DNA from 2 places in the Pelovirga sp. genome. Region 1 is predicted to be linked to the other one. Evidence: riboswitches for the same ligand, from Rfam matches in the RefSeq annotation. Region 1 holds a riboswitch; the other holds the start of a gene.
What was found. A riboswitch is a leader RNA that binds a small molecule or an ion and turns the genes downstream of it on or off. The one in region 1 is predicted to bind S-adenosylmethionine.
Positions count from the first base shown of each region.

Region 2: another riboswitch for S-adenosylmethionine. It lies ahead of AC6F7T_RS12090 (aminotransferase class I/II-fold pyridoxal phosphate-dependent enzyme); the one in region 1 lies ahead of metX (homoserine O-acetyltransferase MetX).

Region 1 covers NZ_JCBCBS010000198.1:510-7,946, reverse strand. The annotation lists gene fusA (elongation factor G) at 1-1,005, opposite strand, end outside; gene AC6F7T_RS12655 (TIGR04442 family protein) at 1,182-2,957, opposite strand; gene AC6F7T_RS12650 (GPMC system MBL fold metallohydrolase) at 2,947-3,762, opposite strand; gene AC6F7T_RS12645 (hypothetical protein) at 4,072-4,236, shown strand; gene metX (homoserine O-acetyltransferase MetX) at 4,240-5,352, opposite strand; SAM riboswitch class I at 5,501-5,620, opposite strand; gene AC6F7T_RS12635 (Rrf2 family transcriptional regulator) at 5,886-6,320, opposite strand; gene gluQRS (tRNA glutamyl-Q(34) synthetase GluQRS) at 6,601-7,437, shown strand, end outside.
Region 2 covers NZ_JCBCBS010000194.1:671-8,107, forward strand. The annotation lists gene AC6F7T_RS12080 (hypothetical protein) at 1-898, opposite strand, end outside; gene AC6F7T_RS12085 (PLP-dependent transferase) at 1,015-2,166, opposite strand; gene AC6F7T_RS12090 (aminotransferase class I/II-fold pyridoxal phosphate-dependent enzyme) at 2,226-3,380, opposite strand; SAM riboswitch class I at 3,463-3,576, opposite strand; gene cysK (cysteine synthase A) at 3,778-4,731, opposite strand; gene AC6F7T_RS12100 (SLC13 family permease) at 4,901-6,754, opposite strand; gene AC6F7T_RS12105 (MFS transporter) at 7,280-7,437, opposite strand, start outside.

The DNA.
Region 1 (7,437 bases):
CGGGGCAATGTGACCGGAATAGAGGCGCAGGTAGGTGAGTTTACGCCCTTCATCGGCCAGTACTTTGAACGCCAGGGCACAGACCGGGCCGTCCGCAGATGTTTCCAGCAATAGCTCGGCGCCGTTCGTCAGCTGTTTTGCCGGCGCCGGCGGGGCATCGAGGGGGGAGGGGAGCAGGGCGCAGATCATATCGAGGAGCGGCTGGATCCCCTTGTTGCGCAGGGCTGAGCCGAGGAGCACGGGGAACAGTTCGCAGCGCAGTACCCCGCTGCGTAGGGCGGCAAGGAGGCATTGGGGCTCAACGACTCCAGCATCGAGGACAGCGGCGAGGATGGTGTCATCAAAATCAGCCGCCGCCTCGAGGAGCAGTTCACGCTGTTGCTGCGCTGCGTTAAGGTATTCCTCGGGAATCGGTGCGACTAACAGGGACTGTCCCTGCGTTTCGCTGTCAAAATAGATAGCCTGCTGGTGGATCAGATCGATCACGCCGACAAAATGTTCTTCGCTGCCGATGGGCAGTTGCAGCAGCACCGGACGGGCATGGAGTTTGTGCTGCAGGGCGGCGAGGACCTGTTCGTGGTCGGCACCGATGCGATCCATTTTGTTGATCAGGCAGATGCGCGGTACCTGATAGCGGTCGGCCTGGCGCCACACCGATTCACTCTGCGGCTGAACGCCTTCAACCGCGCTGAAGACGGCAACGGCCCCGTCAAGGACGCGCAGGGAGCGTTCTACCTCGATGGTGAAATCGATATGGCCGGGGGTGTCGATCAGGTTAAAGGTAAAATTGTTCCACTGGCAGCGGGTGGCGGTCGCGGTGATGGTGATGCCGCGCTGTTGCTCCTGCTCCATCCAGTCCATGACCGCCATGCCATCGTGGACTTCACCCATCTTATGGATTTCGCCGGTATAAAACAGAATACGCTCGGAAACCGTTGTTTTGCCGGCATCGATATGGGAAATAATACCGAAATTGCGGATCTGTTCAAGTTGTGGACGAATCATGCGTCACCTTTGATGCTTTCGCAAAAAGTATCCGGTTAGCCGGCTAAGCAAAAAGCGCCAAATGCAAGGCGCGTGTTTGTTGAGCAATGAGGCGTACTTACGTACGTCGAAGCAGCGAAATAAACGCAGCAACGCGGCAGTTGGTGAGTTTTTGCGACGCCATCACCTTTGGCGGTTTAAAAATGGCATTGCAGGCGTTGCAGGGTTTCCGGGTCGACATTGTTGTCTTTGGCATAGCGCGTTTCGATCTCCTCGATCTGGAAATAGTCGAGCCCGCTGTTGCTGAAAAAGTCTTCACGCAAGGCCTGGTTCGCGGTGGCAATGATGTCCGGCAGGAGTTGCTGCAGATAGAGATGTTCCATCTGCAAATCGTGAATAATTTTCAGGAACAGCTGTTGATTCAGCCGGATGCTGAACATGCTGGTGCTGTGGAGCTCGTTGTTTAGTGCTTCGTAGAGCACATCCTGATCCTGATTGCTGAAGATATCGATCGGGTTTGCTTTCAGCCAGTCACGGGCAGCAGCCAGGATGCTGCGAACCTGTTGTTCTTCGCCACTGATATAGTGTAATTCTTCATGGAGTTTTTTGGGGCGCATGCTCCCGGCCGCAACGGCACTGATCCCCTGCTTCAGCCGGGACAGTTTGAGCCGTCCGAAATGCCCCAGATAGCGGTTTTTTTTCTGATCGTTTAAAAACAGCTGTTCAAACAGGCCGGCGGCAATCTTGTTGAATTGCCGGTACCTGTGGAGCAGCTGAAGAATGATGAATTCGCCCGGAAGATGATTGTCGAGAAACAGGATCCGGTTAATGGCTGTGGTTGTTGTGTCAAGGTCGTCCAGCAGGTGGTAAAGGTAGTTAAAGCAGTGCGATCCCTTGATTGCTGAGCGGTATTCCTCGATTAAGCGGTCAACGCTGTTATCGTGCCGGTCGTGGGCCTGACTGCGGCAGAGAAGAAGTTGGGCCATCTGACCATTGTCGAGGGGCTGCCGCGCCGGCAGCTGGTTCAGGAAATGGCGAGTGGTGCTGAGGTAATGCGGTTCGGGTGAAGCTGAATACAGCCTGCCGGCAGAGCAGCGATCCAGGGTCGACAGCAGTATTTCGGGGATCTCGCAGCGCAGGGCCATGGTCTTGATGCGGGATAGCTGTTGCTGCTGGGCGCTGGAGATGCGCCCCTGATTGGCGCAGCTGAGCAGGAGTTTGCGATAGCTGTCGGCAATCCGATAGTTGTCGCGATGGCGATAGATGACATCGAGACGGATCCGCTCCCGTTGGCGGGGAGGGATGTCGAGGTTTTCCGCCAGTTCGTCCAGCGCTTTGCTGCGGATGGCGGCCATGTCCCGTTGTGGGTAGTACAGGTTGCGGTTTTCCTGTTGATAGTGGCGGTTGTGCGCGTGGCTCAGGCGCACCAGGTAAAGGGAACATTCGGGTGGTAACAGGGCCAGGATTCGGCTGGCCAGCCGGGAGTCCTCACATTGTCCGGGCTCCGGCAGGCGCTTGAGGGTTTTACCGAGCAGCCGCAGCAGGGTCTCCTGGCGCGCTCTGACGCTGTCGCCGTCCAGACCATGAAGAAAGAAGAAATAATTATGGATAGCGTGCCCTTGATGGAAAACTTCGTTGTAATCCAGGGTGGTTTGATTGTAATCAGTGAATGTCAGCCGGCCGTTGTCATTGATTGCGGCACCCGGAATGGTGAGTCGATTAACCACCCCGTCCCTGGTCAGATCGGCAGCGGGTAATTCATCGCCAAACATGTACTCGCACAGGGTTGCCCCTGTGCCGCGCCGGCTGATCCGGTCAGGGGTCAGGACCAGCTCGTTGCCGGGGGAAAAAAAACGGACCTTCCGGTCTTCAATGGCGTAAAAGTGGTGATGGTCGAGCCGGCATCCGACCGCCGTAGCATAATATTCGACCCGGGAATTGATGTATCCGTGCAGGCGCAGTTCAGTTTTCATGGCTGGGTTCGTATGGGTGGTTCAGGGGTACGGCAAAGGAAAAGCGCTGGCTGTCGTAGGCAAGGTTGATACCCTGCGGTAATTCGGTATCGTGACGGGGGTGGTCGACATCATGGCTCAAATGGGTCAACAGGGTCTGTTTTGCCCCGATCGATTGGGCTATGGCAACCGCTTCGGGAATGTTAAAATGGGTCGGGTGGGACCTGAAACGCAGTCCATCCAGAATCAGCAACTCCAGATTTTCCAGCAGGGCCAGGGAGTCAGCGGGGATAGCGTTGCAGTCGGTCAGGTAGGCGACCGGGCCGCAGCGGTAGCCGGTGGTCATCTGCGCACCGTGCTGCAGGGGGATGGGGATAATCTCCAGACCAAACAGCGTCATCGGCCCGTTAAGGGGATGCAGCGTGAGTCTGGGAACATACCCCGGCGGCTGATCCTGATTAAAGATATAGCTGAAGTTGTTGCGCAGGCCGGTCAGGGTTGCAGGGTCGGCATACAGGGGAATGGGCTCTGCCCCCGGCCTGTTGAAGCCACGCAGGTCATCGATGCCGTGCACGTGGTCAGCGTGGTAGTGGGTATACAGGACAGCGTCAATGTGGCGAATGTCTTCGCGCAGGGCCTGTTGACGCAGATCGGTAGAGGTGTCGATGAGCAGATTGTGGCCGGCGTAGGTAAGCAGGGCGCTGCAACGGGTACGCTGGTTGCGGGTGTCGCGGGAGCGACAGACCTCACAGCGGCAGCCGACCACCGGTATTCCGCTGCTGGTTCCCGAACCGAGTACGACAATTGTCAGGGTCGTTGACGGCATTGGTGTTTTGTCCCTGATATCAAGAAAGAAGGCAATTTGTCAGGCATTTGGCCAATTAATCTAGCACTTTGATTCAGTATTGCACAAGGACTGATTGGCGATGACCAGTGACCAGTGACCAGTGACCAGTGACCAGTGACCAGTGACCAGTGACCAGTGACCAGTGACCAGTGAACAGTGACCAGTGACCAGTGACCAGTGAACAGTGAACAGTGAACAGTGAACAGTGACCAGTGAACAGTGAACAGTGACCAGTGAACAGTGAACAGTGAACAGTGAACAGTGACCGGTGATTGCTGCGGAGGTGTGGTGAAAAAAGAAGAAGCAGAGATGAATAAGCTGTGTCGCAGCTGCATCCGCACCTGCAGACAGCCGGAAGCGATGTTATTGCTCTCTTGTCCGCGCTATAAAAAGCGGCCATTTGAAGCGCAAGATGTCCGGTTTAAGCAGGTTGAATTGTTTGATGACAAGTGAATATCAGTCGATCCGGTCAAGGAAATTTTTGAGCAGCGGAATGAACTTCTCCGGCTCAACGAGGAAGGAATCGTGACCGTAGTCGGATGGGATACAGTGGTATTCGACCGGTTTGTGTTGGCGCCGCAATTCGTTGACGACTTCTTCGGTCTGTTGCGGGGGGTAAAGCCAGTCGGAGGTGAATGCAAACCACAGGGACGGACAGCAAAGATGGCTTAATGCCTCATGAAGTGAATCAAAGTTCCAGGCGATATCGTAAAGGTCGAGGGCCTTTGCCAGGTAGAGAAACGAGTTGGTGTCAAATTTGTCAACAAAGGTGCCGCCGTTGTAATTAAGATAGCGTTCAATCTCGAATTGACCGAAAAAATCGAACATCCCGTCGCGCACGGAAAAGCGTCGATCAAACTTCAGCCACATCGAAGCATCAGACAAAAAGGAGATATGGCCAACCGCGCGTGCCAGAGCGAGGCCATCGCCGGGGGGGTGTTCGATGGGGTAGTTGCCTTTTTTCCACAGGGGATCGTTGTAGATGGCCTGCCGCGCCAGGGCGTTAAGGGCGATGGCCATCGGGGAGGTGCGGCCGGTACCGGCAATGGGGACAATGGAGCGCACCAGGTCGGGGTAGTGAATCCCCCATTCGACCGCCTGCATAGCGCCCATGGAGCCGCCGATGACGGTTTTAATACTGCTGACACCGAGCTGATCGAGGAACAGTTTCTGGGCGCGTACCATGTCGCGTACCATCAGTACCGGAAATTTAAGGCGGTAAGGTTTGTCGCTGCGCGGGTTGATGCTGGCCGGGCCGGTCGAGCCTTTGCAGGAGCCGATGGTATTGCTGCAGATGACAAAATAGCGGTCGGTATCCAGCACTTTGCCGGGACCGATCATATTGTCCCACCAGCCCGGTTTGCGATCTTCCGGGGTGTTATAGCCGGCGGCGTGGGCGTCACCGGTCCAGGCATGGGCGGCAAGAATGACATTCGACGCATCGCGGTTCAGGGTGCCGTAGGTTTCATAGGCGATGGTCAAGGGGCCGAGCAGACGTCCACTCTCGAGGCGTAACTCGGTGTTGATTTCTGCGTATTTGGTTGTTACCAGGCCGACGCTCTGTTCCAATGAAGCATCCCTTTTGTTAGTTAGTGCCCATCCGCAAACTCCGAGGGCTAAGCGGCAAGTTTCTGATTGGTAAAACCGGCAACAAAAAAAGCCCTCCAGTTATGGGAGGGCCTTTCATGATAGCGGGAATCCGTATCGTCAGGCGCCGTCCCCATCTGTCCCGGCGGGCTTGCCGTCTGCCGGGCAGGAATTGGCACCATCTGGTTCACTGCGAACCCGGTTGCCGTGGTTTCATCGGGCCTACTCCCTCCACCACTCGGGATAAAGACGTGCATCTCTTTATTGTTTCAAGGCTTTATTGTTTCAAGGACTCTAGCGTACCGTAACTTCGCTTGTCAATCGTTGCCGGCGTCGCAAAAAGTCCGCCCTACGGCGTTACGGCGTTTTTTCAGGACCTTGACATACTCTATGTATGCCTGCGCCCCTGAAAAACCACCAGGCCTTGTAGGACGAAATTTTTGCTTAGCCATCCTATGGCTTTTTGCGAGTGCATCAATTGTTGCCGGCGTCGCAAAAAGGTTCCCGGGGGTGATTCACTGCTTGTCAAGCGCTGCGAGTTTTTCCTCCTGACGACGGACGATATCAGCGATACTGTAGCGCAATAAGACGTTGGCGAGTTCCTGTTGTGCCTCTTCCCAGACTTCATGAGCGGCACAGAAGATATCACGGGAGCAGAATTCCGAATCGATCAGGCAGTGGTTGAGTTTGAGGTCCCCTTCCTGGGTTTGAAAAATATCGAGCAGGGTGATATGTTGCGGATCTTTCGCCAATAAAAATCCGCCGCCGACGCCACGCTGGGAACTGACCAGGCCGCTTTTGATCATTGGTTGCAGGATTTTGGTTAAAAAGGCGGGGGATACGCCCTGGGTCCGGCAAATATCCTTTTTCAGAACCACCTGGTTGCGGGGTTGCTGCGCCAGGTAGATGATGGTTCTGATGGCATATTCCGTTGCGCGTGTAATGACCACTCGATGATCCTCCCAAAAAAAGATCCATGGATTTGTGTATGGTTGTTTTTTTGTCTAGGGACTACTGCTATAATTACCCGATTACTGTTGTTGCTGTAAAGAAACTTAACCTTAATAATTGAGGTATCTGTTCAGCACCGGGTCGGGAATCCTATGTCAAGGGACCCTTTTCGTCATCCATGACCGCTTGTTGTCGCCGTCCATAGCGACAAACACCCTTGCCACAGGAACCCCGACCCGGCGCAAGGATAGAGCTGAATATTTACTAATTAAGTTTACTATCGTGATTGTAACCCACTCTCGTGTGCCTGTCATCGGTCGATTTGCTCCCAGCCCTACCGGCCCCCTCCATTTCGGCACCCTGGTGGCTGCGGTAGCCAGTTATCTGCCGGCTCGCCGAAGCGGTGGTCAGTGGTTGCTGCGGATTGAAGATCTCGACCCGCCACGGGTTGTTGCCGGGTCCGCCGCTGCGCTGCTGCTGTTGCTCGAAGAATTGGGTTTTGAGTGGGATGGCCCGGTCGCTTACCAAAGCACGCGGTTTGAGCGTTATCAAAACATTCTCGAGGAGTTGCGCTATCGGCAATTGGTGTTTGATTGCGGCTGCAGTCGCCGTGAGATTCTCGCCAGTGCTCCACATCCCGGTGAGGAAGGCCCGATCTATCCGGGGACCTGCCGCGAAGGGGTGCGAGGTAACCGGCGTGAACGCTCAGTCCGTCTGCGGGTTGAGGATCGCGACATTCACTTTGTTGATGGCATCCAGGGAGAACAACGCCAGAATCTGGAGCGTGAGGTGGGCGATTTTGTCCTGTATCGCGCCGATGGTGTTTTTGCCTACCAGCTGGCAGTGGTGATCGATGACATGGATGCCGGGGTGACCCAGGTGGTTCGCGGCGCTGACCTGCTGTTTTCGACGCCGCGCCAGATCCGGCTCTATCGTTGTCTCGGGGCTGAGCCGCCGGCCTATTATCATCACCCTCTGGTGCTGGGTGCTGACGGGCAAAAACTGAGTAAACGTGACGGTGATTATACCCTGATCAACCAGGTCAATGGTGCCGTTCAGTTGTGGCGGGCTCTCGATTTTCTTGGTCAGACCCCGCCGCCGGAACTGGTCGATGCA
Region 2 (7,437 bases), on a different contig from region 1:
CCAGGGCATTTAGCACTTCGACGCTGCGGGGATCAAACTGCTGCAGATCAATGTCGGCGTCGAGGATATGCGGGCCATCATGGCGTTCACGGTAAGGCTGGCTCAGCTCAGCCAGACCGATGCGGCGGCCGGCGAAATGAAACTGCTCCTGACTCGACAGGCCAAGGTTGCCGGCAATATTGCCGTAACTGAACCGTTCGCGCATCAAGCCGGTATCGTCACTGACCCCTTCAGCCAGAATCAGGGTGCGCTCGGTGGGGATTGAGGCAATCAGATCGCTGTAGTAACTCCCGTGCCCGAGATGAATCATTCCTGCCAAGCGAATATCCTTGCCATCAAGATGATAAACCTTCTCCTGCATGTAGATGCCATCGGGACGCAACTGGACAAAGCCACCGGTACTGCGATCAAGCACACCACTGAGAAGTGAAAAAACTACCAACAACAGGGTAATCGGCAGGACAATCAGGCTGATCAGTGAAAATTTGACCAGCGTCGCAACGCTGAAGGACGGGCCTGAAAACTGCGCAGGAACCAGCAGCAGACTCTTGTTGTTTAACAGAGAATTGACTTTAAGGACCATGACGCCAAAAACCAGTTGCGCAACGTAGGCCGCCAGTTGCCCCCAGCCCAGGGAAAAATGGTCCAGCGGCCAGTAGGACACCTGGCTCCAGAATAACCACAGCAACAGAGGAATCAGCACCCGCTTGGGCAAATGACGGTTGAAACCAAAACCGATGTAAACAAGAAAACCACTGATCAGGCAGGCACCCCAGAGAATGCGGTGAAACTGGGCGGTAAAGGGAAGCAGCCCGTAGTGCTGCGCCAACACATAAAAAATACCGGAAACCGCTGAGGCGACAAAGAGGATCAGAAACAGGTTTGCCAGTTTTCGCATGAACGCCATCCCGGTACCGGAGTAATTCTACACCCAGCTATCGGGGCCAGGCTATTAATATTCCTTTAAAAAGTCAATCTCTAGCGCCGGCAGTCCGGCGCCGGCACCCAGTCGCTTCAGCAGCCGCGCAAACCCTGTTCCAGGTCTTCCCACAGATCCTCCACATCTTCAATACCGGCAGAAATGCGTAGCAGTCCTTGATTGATCCCCATCTGTTCTTTAATCGCTGCCGGAATCGCTGCATGAGACATGCTCCAGCAGTGAGTTAGAATCGTTTCGACCCCACCCAAACTGGGCGCAACAATCGGCAGACGCACGCGTTCGAGCAGGGGCGTTACTGCAGCGGCATTCTTCAATTCAAAGGAGAGCACCGCACCGGCACCGCTGGCCTGGGAAAAATGGCGCTCACGCCCGGCAAAATCGACCAGACCGGGATAGATGACCCGCGCTACCGAGGGATGCCGGACCAGCCGCGTCGCTAATTCCAGGGCATTGGCCTGAGAGGCTTCAAGGCGCAGCTTGAGGGTCTTGATCCCGCGTGACAGCAGAAAACTGTCGAACGGCCCGAGTACCGCACCAAATGAATTTTGAAAACGCTTGATCCGACCGGCAATCTCCTTGTCACCAACCGCGACCAATCCAGCGAGGATATCGCTGTGACCGCCGAGAAACTTGGTGGCACTATGGATCGTCACATCGATACCCAGATCAAGGGGGCGCTGCAACAGTGGGGTCATGAAGGTATTGTCGAGCAGAGTCAGCAAGCGATGCTCACGCGCCAGGTCAACCATGGCGCGCAGATCGGTGATCTTGAACAGGGGATTTGAGGGGGTTTCCAGAAACAGCGCCCGGGTGGTGGGACGGATAGCTGCGGCCACTTGGGCGCGATCTGACTGATCGACCAGGCTAACCTCAATCCCCTGGCGCGGCAGTTGCGTCGTCAGGTAGCGATAGCTGCCGCCGTAGAGATCGTCCGGTGCAATCAGGTGATCGCCGACTTCGAGCAGGGACAGAGCGCTGCCGATGGCTGCCATTCCCGAGGCAAAGGCAAAACCCCGTACCCCGCCCTCGAGCAGGGAAATCGCCTCTTCAACCTGTTGGCGACTGGGGTTGCCACTGCGGGCGTAATCAAATTCCTGCCCGACACCACCGGGGTGATGATAGGTTGAAGCCTGATAGATGGGGACGGTTGAGGCACCGGTGGCCGGATCGCGATCCTGCCCCTGATGAACCAGTAAGGTAGCAATGCGCTTGTCAGATAGGGTCATCTAATACTCCCACAAGGTGAACAATCAAACAAATAGGTTGATATCACATTAACAACCCATCAGCTAGCCAACGCCTGCTCCAGATCGGCAATAATATCCTGCGGGTCTTCCAATCCTACCGACAGGCGCAGCAGTGCCTCATCGATCCCCAGTCGCTGTCGATCCGCGGCGGGAATATCGGCATGGGTCTGAACCGCCGGCAGGGTCATCAGGGTTTCCACCCCACCAAGGCTTTCGGCAAAGGAAATCAATTGCAGCCGCTCCAACACCTGACGAGCAAGCGCTGCATCGTCGACCCTGAAGGACAGCATCCCGCCATAGCCGTGCATTTGTGTAGCCGCCAGGGCATGGCCCGGATGGTCAGGCAACCCCGGATAAAACACCTTGGCCACGCGGGGATGACGGGCAAGCCATTCGGCAACGACAGCGGCGCTGCGACAATGGCGCTCCAGCCGCAGATGCAGGGTTTTGAGAGAGCGCATCAACAACCAGCAATCCTGGGGAGGCAACACCGCCCCGGTAGAATTTTGAAGAAAATAAAGGCGTTCGCCCAGCTCCGGGGTACGGGCAACCAGCACCCCGGCACAGAGGTCGCTGTGGCCACCCAGATACTTGGTCGCCGAATGGACGACTATATCGGCACCATAGTCAAAAGGGCGTTGCAACACCGGGGTCAGAAAGGTGTTGTCGACGACAAATAACAGTTTGCGCTCACGACACAGGGTTCCCAGCGCTGCCAGATCGGCGATGCCCAGCAGCGGATTACCCGGGCTCTCTACCAGCAGCGCCTTGGTCTCCGGCCGTAGTGCTGCTGCCACTGCCGCCACCACCGTGGTATCGACATAGCTGACCTGCAGGCCAAATTTGCCAAACACCTGATCCAGCACCCGGTAGGTACCGCCGTAAAGATCCTCAGAAACGATCAGATGATCACCTGCGGAAAAATGCAAAAACAGGGTCGTCAGGGACGCCATTCCCGACGAAAAGGCCAACCCACGTGCCCCGCCCTCAAGGTCTGCCAGCGCTTCTTCCAGCACCGCACGTGTTGGATTGCCTGAACGGGTATAATCATAGCCGGTACTTTGGCCGACCCCCGGGTGGCGATAGGTGGCACTAGGGTAAATCGGAAAGCTCACGGCTCCGGTTCCCTCATCGACACCGGTTCCGATCTGAACGGTACGGCTGAGCGCCGAAAAATTAAGCTGACTACTCATGCTTACACTCCTTTGCGCAAAAAGACCCCTTCTCTAATCTTGAGAAAGGGTCCCTTCTATCAAAGCGCGAAACCGGGTCACTTTCTCATCTTCCCCTGACAGGCGTCAGGGCAGGATTTAGCACCCACCGTTCGCTGGTAACAAACCGGTTGCTGTGGTTTCTCAGGGCCTGTCCCTCCACCACTCTTGATGAGATGTTGCCGGGGTCAAACCACCGACAGGCGTTACAACAATTGTAACTATTCACTGCTGTCCTTGCGCAGGGCCGGGGTTCCTGTGGCAAGGGTGTTTGTCGCCATGGACGGCGACAACAAGCGGTCAGGGATGACCCAACGGGAAACAATCGCGTCCCTTGACATAAGATCCGAAGAGTCGGTGCTGAACAAATACCAGCAATTTATACAATGCCTTCAAATAGAACACTCGACAGATAGCGCTCACCCGAATCGGGCAGAATCACCACGATGGTTTTACCCTCCGATTCCGGCAGAGCGGCTAACCTGGCCGCAGCAGCAACCGCCGCCCCGCAGGAAATTCCGGCGAGAATTCCTTCTTCCCGGGCCAGGCGCTGGGCGTAGTCAATGGCCTCTTCATTGCTGACCTGCTCAACCTGGTCAACCATATCCAGATCTAGGGTATCGGGAATAAAACCGGCACCGATTCCCTGGATCTTGTGGGGTCCCGGCTGCAGGCTTTGGCCGGCCAGTTGTTGCGTAATAACCGGACTATCGGTCGGCTCGACCGCAACCGAGTGCAACATCTGGCCACGGGTTTTTTTGAAATAGCGCGAGACACCAGTAATAGTACCACCGGTTCCCACCCCGGCAACAAAGATATCAACCTTACCACCGGTCGCTTCCCAGATCTCCGGTCCGGTAGTCTGTTCGTGAATCGCCGGATTGGCTGGATTTTTGAACTGGTGCAGTAAAACATATTTGTCGGGATCACTTGCCGCCATTTCTTCCGCCGCCGCAATTGCTCCCCCCATCCCCTTATTGCCGGGAGTCAACACCAGATTGGCACCAAAAGCCCTGAGCACCTTGCGGCGTTCGAGACTCATGGTTTCCGGCATGGTCAGGGTAACAGGAATTCCCCGCGCAGCAGCGACAAAGGCCAGGGCAATACCGGTATTGCCACTGGTCGGCTCAACAATTTCACAACCCGGTCGCAACTTTCCACTCTTTTCGGCATCCCAGATCATTGAGGCGCCGATTCGGCATTTGACGCTATAGGCCGGATTGCGCCCCTCGATCTTGGCATAGACGGTGGCTTTGCCGGGGACAATACGGTTAAGGCGTACAAGCGGGGTGCCACCAATACTCAGGGAATTGTCTGTGTAGATTTGGCTCATCTTGTTCTCCCAGGGTTTTACAGGGTTTTATGTCGATACGATTTCTACTTCGAGACCGAATAGCGACAAAAGAAATAAACATCACCTATGACAAACACAATAGTAAACACTATTCTTTGTGTCAAGAAAAAATTATTTATTCTACATTGCATTGCTGTGGTTACGCTTGCTAGAGGGGCCATACCCAGAGCAGGCCAGGCAGACTGACGCCAACAACCAGTATTTCCATTGGCAATCCCAGTCGCCAGTAATCCCCAAAGCGAAACCCTCCAGGGCCGAGAATCAAGGTATTGTTCTGATGACCGATGGGTGTCAGAAAGGCGCAGGAGGCGCCAATCGCAACCGCCATCAAAAAACTGTCCGGATTGACCTGCAACTCCATCGCCAGACTGATGGCCAGTGGACACATGACAGCAGCGGTAGCAGCATTATTCATAAAATCCGACAGGGTCATAGTCAATACCAGAATCATTGCCAGCGCCAGGATCGGCTGTCCTTGAGCGACGTTTTCCAGAAGGGTTCGGGCCAGCATGTCTGCCGCGCCGGTGGTTGCCATGGCGCCGGCGACAGGGATAAGGGCACCAAGCAGCACGATGATCGACCAGTCAACACTTTCATAGACCTTTCTAGCCGGTACAATGCGCAGCAGCGTAAAAACCAGAACTCCGGTCGCAAAACTGATGGCAGCAGGAGCCAGGCCCAATGCTGCGGCACCAATCGCCAACGCCATAATCACCGATGCCAGCAGCGCGTGGCGTTTATCGGGAAGGCTGATGGACCGCTGCGCTAGGGGAACACAGCCAAAGGTCGAGGCAAAGCCGGCAAGGGAACTTGGGTTCCCCTGCATCAGCAGCACATCTCCGGCGTGAATCGGTGTGATGCGCAGTCTCTTGATCGAGCGTTTGCCCTGTCTGGAAATAGCCAGCAAGTTGATGCCATATTGGCTACGCAGACGGATATTACTGGCGGTCCGGCCAATCAGAGAAGTACCCGGCATGACAACAAGCTCCTGAATATCAACCTGCTTATCCGTGGTATCCTTTGAGCCCTCATGATCGGACTCCTTGCTGTCATAAACTGTTGCTGTTGTGTCAGCAGGGCTTTCTTCCTGATTATCCTCAGCAACTGTCAGCGGGACTTGTTCTTCAAGGGTCAAATCCAGAGCGGTCAAAGCGGCCGATAAGGCATCCGGATCCGCCTCAATAATCAATATATCGTCAGCTTTAACAGCGCGCGTGGGATTGGGAGCAGTAATACGCAGTTCATTGCGGACCAGACCAACCACCTGGGCATCAACGTCCCCAAGAGCTTCTTCAATTTCGCGCAGGTTTTTACCAACCGCTTTTCCTTTGTCTAAAACCCGCGCTTCAGTCAGGTAGTTCCCGGTTTCAAAGCCGGCGGCTCCCGCTGCTTCGCGTCCCGGCACCAGACGCCAGCCGACAAGCAGGAGGAACAGCACACCGGCAGCGGCGACAACCCCACCCACCGGCAAAAAGGAGAACATGCCAAAGTGGCCGCTGCCGATATCCGCACGGAAACCGGAAACGATCATGTTCGGGGGAGTACCGATCAGGGTCATCATGCCACCGAGAATGGTGCCAAAAGCGAGGGGCATCAGCACCTTGCCTGCCGGCAACCCATGTTTTTTGGCGACCTGCACAGCAATCGGCATGAGCAGCGCCATGGCACCGACATTGTTCATAAACGCCGACAACAGGGCACCCAGACCGACCAGTGCGATAAGACTCAACAATATTCCACCGGTTTTGGGCATGACCCGCTGCACCAGGGCATCTACCGCGCCGGTGCTTTGCAATCCGGAGCTTAGGATCAACACGCAGGCGACGGTGATGACCGCCGGATGGCCGACACCGGCAAAGGCGTCTCCTGACGGAACCAGGCCAGCAAAGACACACGCCAGCAGGGCGCCGAGAGCGACCACATCATGACGCCAGCGCCCCCACAGAAAGAACACAACGGTGGTGATGGCGATAGCAAACAACAGACCCTGATCATAGGTCATATGAGAAACTCCGCGCTGTCAACGACACCCACGCCTACCAAGGCGAATAGGATCATTGCTCAGGTGGAAACAAAAAAAACAGATGTGTTCTGTTGGGAAGTCTAGCAGATAGGCATCGGTGCTGCTAAAGGGAAAAGAAAAAAAATCAGGCGGTATCTGTTCAGCACCGGCTCCTCGGATCCTATGTCAAGGGACGCGATTGTTTCCCGTTGGGTCAGCCATGACCGCTTGTGGTCGCCATCCATGGCGACAAACACCCTTGCCACAGGAACCCCGACCCTGCGCAAGGACAGCAGTGAATAGTTACATCAGGCCTTAATGGCAGCCCAGGCGTTAGCAATAAACTCTTCGGCCATGTCGCAAAGGGGACCGTCCACAACGCATTCCAGTTTGAGCTGCGCGGGACGCAGAATCGCGCCGGTGTAAGATTCATAGGCCGTGTCACAATCGGCAAGGCGATTAACAAATTCGCTCTGACTGTTTCAATCCCTTTACTGGCGCAATCACACAAGGGGGGGGGGCAAATCATTTCGCTGATCGAACAGCTTGTGCCCTGCCCCGCTCCTCGTTCAATGCCAGGACAACGATAAAAGCCGCCGCAAACAACAATCCGCAAAAAAGGATAGCGGCTTGCAGGCCAAAGGCCACCTGCAGCAGGCCTATACCGACCAGCCCGACGATCG